3 regions of the Devosia oryziradicis genome follow, and region 3 is predicted to be linked to each of the others. Evidence: predicted binding sites of a transcription regulator. Region 3 holds the regulator's gene; each other region holds the start of a gene.
The links. The regulator LexA, encoded in region 3, represses DNA repair genes until DNA is damaged. The targets are predictions, from matches to a motif close to TGTTCNNNNTGTGTTCNG.

Region 1 (3,279 bases), 660 kb from region 3:
CAACTACATGCAGGGACTGGCGATATCGCTGGCGCGGCGCGCAGGATTGAGCGAGCTGCCCGACCATCGTGAGCTTATCGGGCAACTGGAGGAGCGTGGGCTGCTGGATCGCGCGGTGGAGTTCCTACCCGGCGATGCGGCGCTGGATGCGAGGGCAGCCACGGGCAAGGCACTCACGAGACCGGAGCTGGCGGTCATCCTGGCTTATGCCAAGCTGACGCTTTATGCCGACCTGCTGGAGAGCAAGAGCATCGATGATGCCTACCTGGCGGGAGAGCTCTATCGGTATTTCCCGGAAACGCTGCACCAGACCTATCCCGACGCCGTAGCCCACCATCGGCTCAGGCGCGAAGTGATCGCGACCGTATTGGCCAATGCCATGATCAATCGCGGCGGCCCGGCATTCGTAACCGAGCTGACCGCAGCGACCAGCGCCAGCCCCGGCGAGGTCGCCCTGGCGTACGCCGCCACGCGCGACGTCTATGGGCTGCCTGATCTCAACAGCGCCATCGATGCGCTGGATGGCGCCGTGGCCGGCAAGGTACAACTGGCGCTCTATGCCGAGGTGATGGAGGTGCTGCGGCAGGAGAGCCTGTGGTTCCTGCGCAACGCGGATGTGACGCAGGGCCTCAAGACCCTCGTCGAGCGGCATGCAGCAGGCGCAGCGGCCCTGCGGTCGATGCTGGACACCACCCTGCCCGCTTCGCTGGCGCAGGACGTTGCCGGCCGGGTGGCAGAGCTGATGGCCAAGGGCGTGCCGGGGGAAACCGCCCGGCGGATCGCGGAGCTGCCGGTGCTCAGTTATGCCAGCGACATCGTGCTGGTCAGCGAACGGTCTGGCGTGTCGGTTGGCGACGGCGCCGCGGCCTTTTTCGGGGTGTTCGCGGCGTTCCAGCTCTGGCCGGTCATCGAGCAGGGACGTGGCATCCAGCTCAGCGACCGGTTCGACCGCATGGCGCTGGACCGGGCGCTGGCCAATGTCATGCGCGCGCAGCGCGACCTGACGGCCGACGTGCTAAAGAGCGACGGTGGCCTTGCCGGGTGGGCCGCCAGACCTGCTATCGCGCGTACGGCTGCCGCGGTGGCGGAGCTGACGCAGGGCGAGTTGACCGTGTCTCGGCTCTCGGTGGCAGCAGGCTTGCTGGCGGACCTTGCACAGGAGGCTTGAGGCTCGAGGGTTCTACCAACCACGATGTCATCCCGGCGAAAGCCGATATCCATGCTGTGCATCCACCGCGAGCGCTGTGGTCGAGGTGGGATGCGGACCTGGATTCCGGCCTTCGCCGGAATGACATCGCGATAGTTGAAGCAGTGGGACCTCCTTCACCCATTGCGAACAAAAGCAGAATAGCCTTGTGTGAGGGTCCGCTCTCACAAGGTCTCGATTCGTGCTCGCCAGCCTCAACTACCTCGATGCGCTCAACCCGGAACAACGCCGGGCGGTGGAGCATGGCACCGGGCAGGAACGGCCGGGGCCACTGCTGGTGATCGCGGGGGCCGGGTCGGGAAAGACCAACACACTGGCTCATCGCGTCGCGCACCTGATGGTGAACGGCGCCGACCCCAGGCGCATCCTGCTGATGACATTCTCGCGGCGCGCAGCAAGCGAGATGAGCCGGCGGGTAGAGCGAATCGCGGCCCAGGTCATGGGCAAGAATTCGAGCTTGCTGACGGACGCGCTGACCTGGGCGGGCACGTTCCATGGCATCGGTGCCCGGCTGCTGCGCGAGCACGCCGCACAGATCGGCATCGATCCGGCTTTCACCATCCATGACCGGGAAGACTCGGCGGACCTGATGAACCTGGTTCGGCATGAGCTGGGCATGAGCGAAGCCAAGAGCCGGTTTCCGACCAAGGGGACGTGCCTGGCCATCTATTCCCGCGTGGTCAACGCACAGGGCGAATTGGAGACTGTGCTCAAAGAGACGTTTCCCTGGTGCGCGATGTGGGCGGGCGAATTGCGGACGCTGTTCGGCGCCTATGTCGAGGCCAAGCAGCGGCAGAACGTGCTCGATTACGATGACCTGCTGCTCTATTGGGCCGGCATGATGAGCGACCCTGGCATTGCGGCCGCCGTGTCGGGCAAATTCGATCATGTTCTGGTCGATGAGTACCAGGACACCAATCGGCTGCAGGCCAGCGTGCTGCTCGCGATGCGACCCGGCGGCGAAGGCCTGACAGTGGTCGGTGATGACGCGCAGTCTATCTATTCGTTCCGCGCCGCCACCGTGCGCAACATCCTCGATTTTCCAGCGGCATTCACCCCAGCGGCCGACATCGTGACGCTGGACCGGAATTACCGCTCGACGCAGCCCATACTCAGCGCGGCCAATGCCGTGATCGACATGGCCAGCGAGCGTTTTACCAAGAACCTGTGGACCGACCGCCTGTCGGACGCCAAGCCGCTGCTGGTGACGGTGCGGGACGAGGCGGACCAGGCGCGCTACGTGGTGCACAAGGTGCTGGAGGCGCGCGAGGGCGGCATGTCGCTCAAGAACCAGGCCGTGCTGTTCCGCACCTCGAGCCATTCCGGACCGCTGGAAATCGAGCTGACCCGGCGCAACATTCCGTTCGTCAAATTCGGCGGGCTCAAATTCCTCGACGCGGCGCACATCAAGGACCTGCTGGCCATTTTGCGCTGGGCAGAAAATCCGCGCGACCGGGTGGCGGGCTTCCGGGTGCTGCAACTGCTGCCGGGCGTCGGCCCCGGAACGGCGGGCAAGGTGCTCGACGCCATGGCCACCGGCCCGGACCCGATCTGGGTGCTGGGGGAAATTCCGGCGCCGCCGCGCGCCGCCGAGGGCTGGACTGGCCTGGTCGATATGTTGGGCCGCCTGTCGCGCAAGGATGCCGGCTGGCCCCTGGAGCTCGGTTATGCGCGGCTCTGGTATGAGCCGCTGATGGAGCAGGCCTACGAGGACGCTGCGATCCGCATGCAGGATATCATGCAGCTCGAACAGATCGCGGGGGGCTATCCGAGCCGCGAGCGGTTTTTGACCGAGCTGACGCTGGATCCGCCCGATGCAACCAGCGACCAGTCGGGCGTCCCGCATCTGGACGAGGACTACCTGATCCTTTCCACCATTCATTCGGCCAAGGGGCAGGAATGGAAGGCGGTGCATGTGCTCAACGTGGTGGACGGCTGCATTCCCTCGGACCTGGGGACCGGCTCGACGCATGAGCTCGAGGAAGAGCGGCGGCTGCTCTACGTGGCGATGACGCGGGCACGGGACGAGTTGAACCTGATCGTGCCGCAGCGGTTTTTCGTGACGCAGCAGC
Region 2 (3,279 bases), 940 kb from region 3:
ACAGAGGATCGCTGTAACGACGGCCACCTGTTGGCCAAGCGTGGTGCGATCGCGCAGTTTGAGGAACTTGGTGACGATTGTTCTTGGCATCGGCAGGCCCGCTGGTTGCGAATTGCGCGCATAGTGGCAAGGCCAAGTGTCTGGATTGTTTAGCGAACAGGACAGATTGCGGTGAGCCTTAACGGCTGGTTGGTCCGATCGGTAAACTGAAACAGAAACGGCGCCCGTGTGGGCGCCGCTTTGCAGTTTAGCCGGGATGTCAGTGGCCGTGGCTCATGCCCGCGCCGCCTTCCGGCTTGCGGATGAAGAAGGCGGCAACCACCGCGAACAGCGAGATGATCGCGCCCGTGAGGAACGCCAGGCGGATACCGCCCGCCAGGGCATCGACCGGAGGCAGGCCCTCGGCCGTCAGGCTGGCCGTGCGGATGGTCATCAGCGCGATGAACAGCGCAATGCCTGCCGCACCGGCCAGTTGCTGCACCGAGCCGAGGACTGCCGAAGCGTGGGAGTAGAGCTCCATGCGCACCGAGGCCATCGACGAGGTGAAGACCGGCGTGAAGATCAGCGCCAGGCCGATGCTGATCACGATGTGACCGGCCAGCAGGTTCCAGACCGGGGTGTCCTGCCCCACCAGGGTGAGCGCCCACATCACGGCCGAGACGAGGATGGCGCCGGGCACGGCCAGGACCGTGGGACCCACCTTGTCATAGAGACGGCCGACAACAGGACCCATCAGGCCCATGATGAGGCCGCCGGGCAGCAACAGCAGGCCGGTTTCGAGCGTATTCAGGCCCACAACGTTCTGGGTGTAGATGGGCAGCAGGATGACCGTGCCGAACAGCGTCATCATGGCGATGAGCATCATGCTGACCGAAACGGTGTAGTTGCGCGATTGGAAGACCCGCAGGTCGAGCAGCGCCTTGTTGTCACGCTGGAGACCGAGCTGACGCCAGACGAAGGCCGCCATGGCGACGACACCGACGACGATGGGAAGCCAGAGCGGCACGAGCGTTGCTTCATCGGGATGGGCAAAGCTTTCGCCGAAGCTGGACAGGCCATAGATCAGGCCGCCAAAGGCAATGGCGGACACGATCACCGACACCACGTCAAGCGGGGCATAGCGGGGCGTCGAGACATTCTGAATCTTGCGGAAGCCGAGTGCGAGCGCCGCAATGGCGATCGGCAGAACCAGGATGAACATCCAGCGCCAGTGAAAGTTTGCGAGGATGAAGCCGCCAATGGTCGGGCCGATGGCCGGGGCCACCGACATGACGATAGAGATGTTGCCCATGGTCTTGCCACGGGCCTCGGGTGGCACCAGGGTCATGACGGTGGTCATCAGCAGCGGCATCATGATGGCCGTGCCGACCGCCTGCACCACGCGACCCAGGACCAGCAGTTCAAGGCCTGGCGACACCGCGCATAGCAGGGTGCCGACCGAGAAGATCGACATCGAGAGGATGAAGATCGGGCGCGTGTTCAAGCGCTGCAGCAGGAAGCCCGTCACCGGAATGACGACTGCCATGGTCAGAAGAAATGCGGTGGTCAGCCACTGCGCGGCACTTGCGGCGACGCCCAGATCCTTCATCAGATGTGGAATGGCCACGCTCATGATGGTTTCGTTCAGAAACACCACGAAGGTGGAAACCAGCAGCAGGGCGATGACCAGCTTGTTGCGAGCTGCGTCGGTCTGGCTCACTTGCGGTGTGCCGGCCAGATCGGCGTCAAATGTCGTTGCGTCGGTACTCATGATGGTCCCTCAACCTTTGAATTTGCGTGTCACCGAGACGACGAGCGGCGTCCGATGATTTCGACGCCACTCTGGAAAGATTCTGCGACAGGCTGTGTCAGCAGCACTTTGTTAAGTGTCCGCTTCAGTAATTAGCGCCTGGTCACAGGTCAATAGTGAATTTTTCGCTTAAGCAATATCGGCCGATATGCAGCCGCCCGAGCGGTCGGCCTGTTTAGGCTTCTGCCCGCGCGCCGTCCATCCGCAGAAATGCAATTCTGCCCTGCAAATGGCGGTTTTCGGCCCTTCAATTTCCCGCAGGCGCTTCCCATATGTGACACGGCAAGGCGGCACCCCGTCCCGCAATCTGGGTAACGTTCTTGTTTTGTTCCGGTCCAGGTGTTACATCTTGATCCGCGCTGCAGATTCGACTGCGACGCGCCGACAGGAGATGTCTCATGGCCCTCTATCAGGCCCCGTCATTCGAAGCGTTGGAAAAACTCAGCCGCAGCCGCGATGCCGACCTGGCCCGGCGTGAGCTGCTGGATCCCGACCGCATCCGCGGGCGCGGCGCGCAGTCCAACCATACCGGTCGCTTCGAGAAGCAGAAGCGCGAGGGATTCGATGACGGCTGGGACAATGTAGAGCCGCTGTCCATCTTCCAGACGGTCGAGCATGTCGAACGCGCCAAGACAATCATCACCAGCAATGACAGCCCCGATATCGGCTTCGAGCGTTCGATCAACGCCTATCGCGGCTGCGAGCATGGCTGCTCCTACTGCTTTGCCCGGCCAACCCATGCATTTCTCGGCCATTCGGCCGGCATCGAATTCGAACGCGACATCTATGTGAAGGTGAACGCCGTCGAGGCGCTGCGTACCGAGCTCGGAGCCAAGGGCTACAAGGTCAAGCCCATCGCCATGGGCACCAATACCGACCCCTACCAGCCTGCCGAGCGCAAGCACAAGCTGACGCGCGGCATCCTCGAAGTCATGCTCGAGACGCGCCACCCGGTCATGATCACCACCAAATCGGCGCTGATCATTCGCGACCTCGACATCCTGACCGAACTGTCCAAGCTGGGACTGGTCAAGGTCGCTGTGTCGATGACTTCGATGGACCACAAGCTCAGCCGCAAGATGGAGCCGCGCGCTTCGTCCCCTGCCCGCCGGCTCGAGGCAATTCGCCTGCTCAGCGAGGCGGGCGTACCCACTGCGGTGTTCGCGTCGCCGATGATCCCGGCGATCAACGACATGGAGCTGGAGCGCATCCTCGACGCCGCGGCGGCCCAGGGAGCGGTGAGCGCCTCGATGATCCTGCTGCGCCTGCCCGGCGAAGTGCGCGAGGTGTTCCGCGAATGGTTGCTGCGGCATTTCCCGGATCGCGTGCGGCATGTGCTGGCGCTGGTGCGCGATACACGTGGCGGCAAGGACTACGACTCCCGCTGGGGCACGCGGATGACCGGCGAAGGCCCCTATGCCATCCTGCTGCGCCAGCGCTTCGACAAGGCGCGCGAACGCTATGGCCTCGAGACAAAGCTGCCCGGCCTG
Region 3 (3,279 bases):
GAGGGGCATCGCCTCTCCCTCATCGGCACATCGCAGGCTGGTGCCGGCTTTTCCGGACGGGTCGCCCCAGGTGAGGCCGTCCGCATCTTCACCGGAGCTCCGGTGCCAGAGGGCGCCGATACCGTCATCATGCAGGAAGAGGCCCTCGTCGACGGCAGCCATGTTTCGTTCACGGCGCCCGCGCGTCCCGGTCACAGCGTGCGGCCGCGGGGTAACGATTTTGCGCGCGGTCAACAGCTGATCGCGCCGGGCACACGCATGGGTGCGATGCAATTGTCGGTAGCTGCCGCTGCCAACAGCGCCATACTTAACGTCGCCAGGCGCCCGCGCATCGCCCTGCTGGCCACTGGGGACGAACTGGTTCTGCCAGGCGACCCACTGGGACCCGACCAGATCGTCGCCTCCAACAGCTACGGCCTCGCCCCCCTGCTCTCCCCCTATGCGCAGAGCGTTGATGATCACGGCATCGTCGGGGATGAGCGGGCAAAACTGCGCTCGAAGCTGGCGGACATCTTTGCTGGCGACCTCGATATCCTGATCACGACGGGCGGCGCCAGCGTCGGCGACCATGATATCGTCCAGGAGCTCCTGCTCGAGATGGGCGTGACCCTGGACTTCTGGCGCATCAACATGCGGCCGGGCAAGCCGCTGATGTTTGGCACCCGTGGCAAAACCCTGGTTTTCGGCCTGCCGGGTAATCCGGTATCGGCCATGGTCACGGCGATCGTCTTCATCAAGCCCGCTCTCCGCCGCTGGCTTGGATACGCTGAACCACCAACCTGGCGGTTGCCGCTCGCCGCCGCAACGCCGCCAAATACCGCGCGACGCCATTTCATGCGCGCCCGCCTCGTGCACACGCCCAACGGCCCGCAGCTCGAACCGATCGCCCAGACCGACAGCGGACACACCTCGTCCCTGGGCGGCGCCAACATGTTGATCATCCAGCCAGAGGGTGATCCGGGGCAACCTGCGGGAACCACAATCGAAGCCCTGTCCATCGACGCGTTCTGACAGTCCAACTGGGCGCTAGACTGGTGCGTCAGCAAGCATATTGCGGAACATAACTGGAACACATATAGTCGTTCTGCCTATGTTCCGATTCTCTCCCCGAGGGGCCCATGCTGACGCGCAAACAACACGAGCTGCTGATGTTCATCCACGAACGGATGAAGGAAAGCGGCATCCCGCCATCATTCGATGAGATGAAGGATGCGCTCGATCTGGCGTCCAAGTCGGGCATTCATCGGCTGATTACGGCGCTGGAGGAGCGCGGCTTCATCCGCCGCCTGCCCAACCGGGCCAGGGCGCTCGAGGTAGTCAAGCTTCCCGATTCGATGAACCCGTCGCTGGGCGGCCGCAAGGCGCGCTTCGAGCCATCGGTCATCGAGGGCAATCTGGGCAAGGTGGCTTCGCCGCCCTCGCGTATTTCGGCGACCGAGGACTATGTTCGACCCGTCGCCATTCCGGTCATGGGCCGGATTGCGGCCGGTACGCCGATCGAGGCGATCCAGAGCCACTCTCACACCATCATGGTTCCGCCCGAAATGCTGGGTGCCGGCGAGCACTACGCGCTCGAAGTACGCGGCGACTCCATGATCGATGCCGGCATTTTTGATGGCGATACCGTCTTGATCAAGAAGCAGGACCAGGCCTCGACCGGCGAGATCATCGTGGCCTTGGTCGACGACGAGGAAGCCACGCTCAAGCGCCTGCGCCGCAAGGGCAATACGGTGGCGCTCGAAGCGGCGAACCCGGCCTACGAAACCCGCATCTTCCCACCCGACCGGGTCAAGGTGCAGGGCCGCCTGGTTGGCCTGCTGCGGAAATATTGATGCGCGCCGCCTGGCTGGGTGCCTTGCTGCTGCTGGCCCTGCCGGCGGGACCTGCGCTCGCCCAGGAGGCAAGCGTGAAGGAGACCCGCTGCTGGGTGGGTGACGTGACCTTTTCACCGGGCGCTGGAATCAATGCGGGTGAGTCTGTCTCCATCTGCCAGGCTGGCACTGGCTGGCAAAAAGCCGAGGCCGGGGCGCCGGTCATCGGCTGCCTGCTCGAGGGCGAATTGTCTTCGGTCGGCGCCGTGGTGGGCATTCGCAACAACGACACGCTCTTGCTGCAATGCGATGTCAGCGGTCGCTGGGTGACCATCGGCAGCGATGGCCAGGGATTCGGGCTGACGCTTTTGCGCTGAATGAGTGCTGTCTTTGCCGACGGGTCGCCAGCCTCGAAGAGCGCCCACCGTTGCGGAATTTTGCGATCCCAACCAGCTCTGGCTCTGCGCCGCCAGCATGGTTCGAACGAGACTATTGAGGACGGAGCAGGACTGGTTCTGCTTGGCATTTGGGGCCGCCGAAACGGTAAAGCGCAGTATCTGCAAACTCTTACTGGTGGCCATCTTGCAGAACGATCCGTTCCATGCCACATAGGTACCATACGTTTTCAGCCTAAGTCGGCTGCCTGACGCCGGCCAAGCCGGTCCGTGGCTTCCTTCTCGACCATGCGAACGTTATGTCCCCTTGGCATGTTGCCATCGGATAACCGCTCGTTACGAGCATAAAGGAACCTATCATGGCCCTCATCACCGGCACCGTGAAATTCTTCAACACCACCAAGGGCTTCGGCTTCATCTCGCCCGAAGACGGTGGCAAGGACGCCTTCGTCCACATCTCCGCCGTTCAGCGTTCGGGCCTGCAGGGCCTCTACGAGAACGACAAGGTGACCTACGAGCTGGAAACCGGCCGCGACGGCAAGCAGTCCGCGACCAACCTGACCCTGCTCTAGTCTCCATTGCAAGACGAGCGCGCTTCGGCGCCGCTCACGAGAGGCCATCGCGAAACCAGCGGTGGCCTTTTTGTTTGTCCTTGGCCGGTTCCTGCCCGAAAGCCCCCAGCGCTTCGTCTGGACTGAAGAGCCGCGAACGGGGATGGGCGATACAGCGCAAGAAAAGCAAAGGGGCCCGCACGTGGCGCGAGCCCCCTCCTTGTTACGCTTCGGCGCGATCAGTGGTTGTCGCGCGGCACGCCGTTGGTCTGGGCAATGCGCTGGTACTTCTCTGCCGGCTTGAGGATGGCGCCTTCGCCCAGCTGGCCGACGATGCCGCGCTGGATTTCCTGCCACGGCGTCTGGTGCTTGGGATACTTGTAGCCACCCATCGATTCCAGATCCGCACGCCGCTTGGCGATCTCCTCGTCCGAGATCAGGATATTGGCCTGACCCTTGTTGAGATCGATCCGTACCCGGTCGCCGGTCCGCAGGATGGCAAGGTTGCCGCCCGCGGCCGCT

Region 1: JI749_RS14465 (ATP-dependent helicase) is a predicted target of LexA. The motif match lies at 1,333-1,350, and genes of this name have one in related genera.
Region 2: JI749_RS15860 (PA0069 family radical SAM protein) is a predicted target of LexA. The motif match lies at 2,105-2,122, and genes of this name have one in related genera.

The regions. Positions count from the first base shown of each region.
Region 1 covers NZ_CP068047.1:2,895,750-2,899,028, forward strand. The annotation lists gene JI749_RS14460 (NAD-glutamate dehydrogenase) at 1-1,168, shown strand, start outside; gene JI749_RS14465 (ATP-dependent helicase) at 1,389-3,279, shown strand, end outside.
Region 2 covers NZ_CP068047.1:3,184,430-3,187,708, forward strand. The annotation lists gene JI749_RS15850 (sensor domain-containing diguanylate cyclase) at 1-90, opposite strand, end outside; gene JI749_RS15855 (MDR family MFS transporter) at 260-1,750, opposite strand; gene JI749_RS15860 (PA0069 family radical SAM protein) at 2,188-3,279, shown strand, end outside.
Region 3 covers NZ_CP068047.1:2,240,220-2,243,498, reverse strand. The annotation lists gene JI749_RS11245 (molybdopterin molybdotransferase MoeA) at 1-1,011, shown strand, start outside; gene lexA (transcriptional repressor LexA) at 1,119-1,832, shown strand; gene JI749_RS11235 (hypothetical protein) at 1,832-2,188, shown strand; gene JI749_RS11230 (cold-shock protein) at 2,566-2,778, shown strand; gene JI749_RS11225 (IlvD/Edd family dehydratase) at 2,997-3,279, opposite strand, start outside.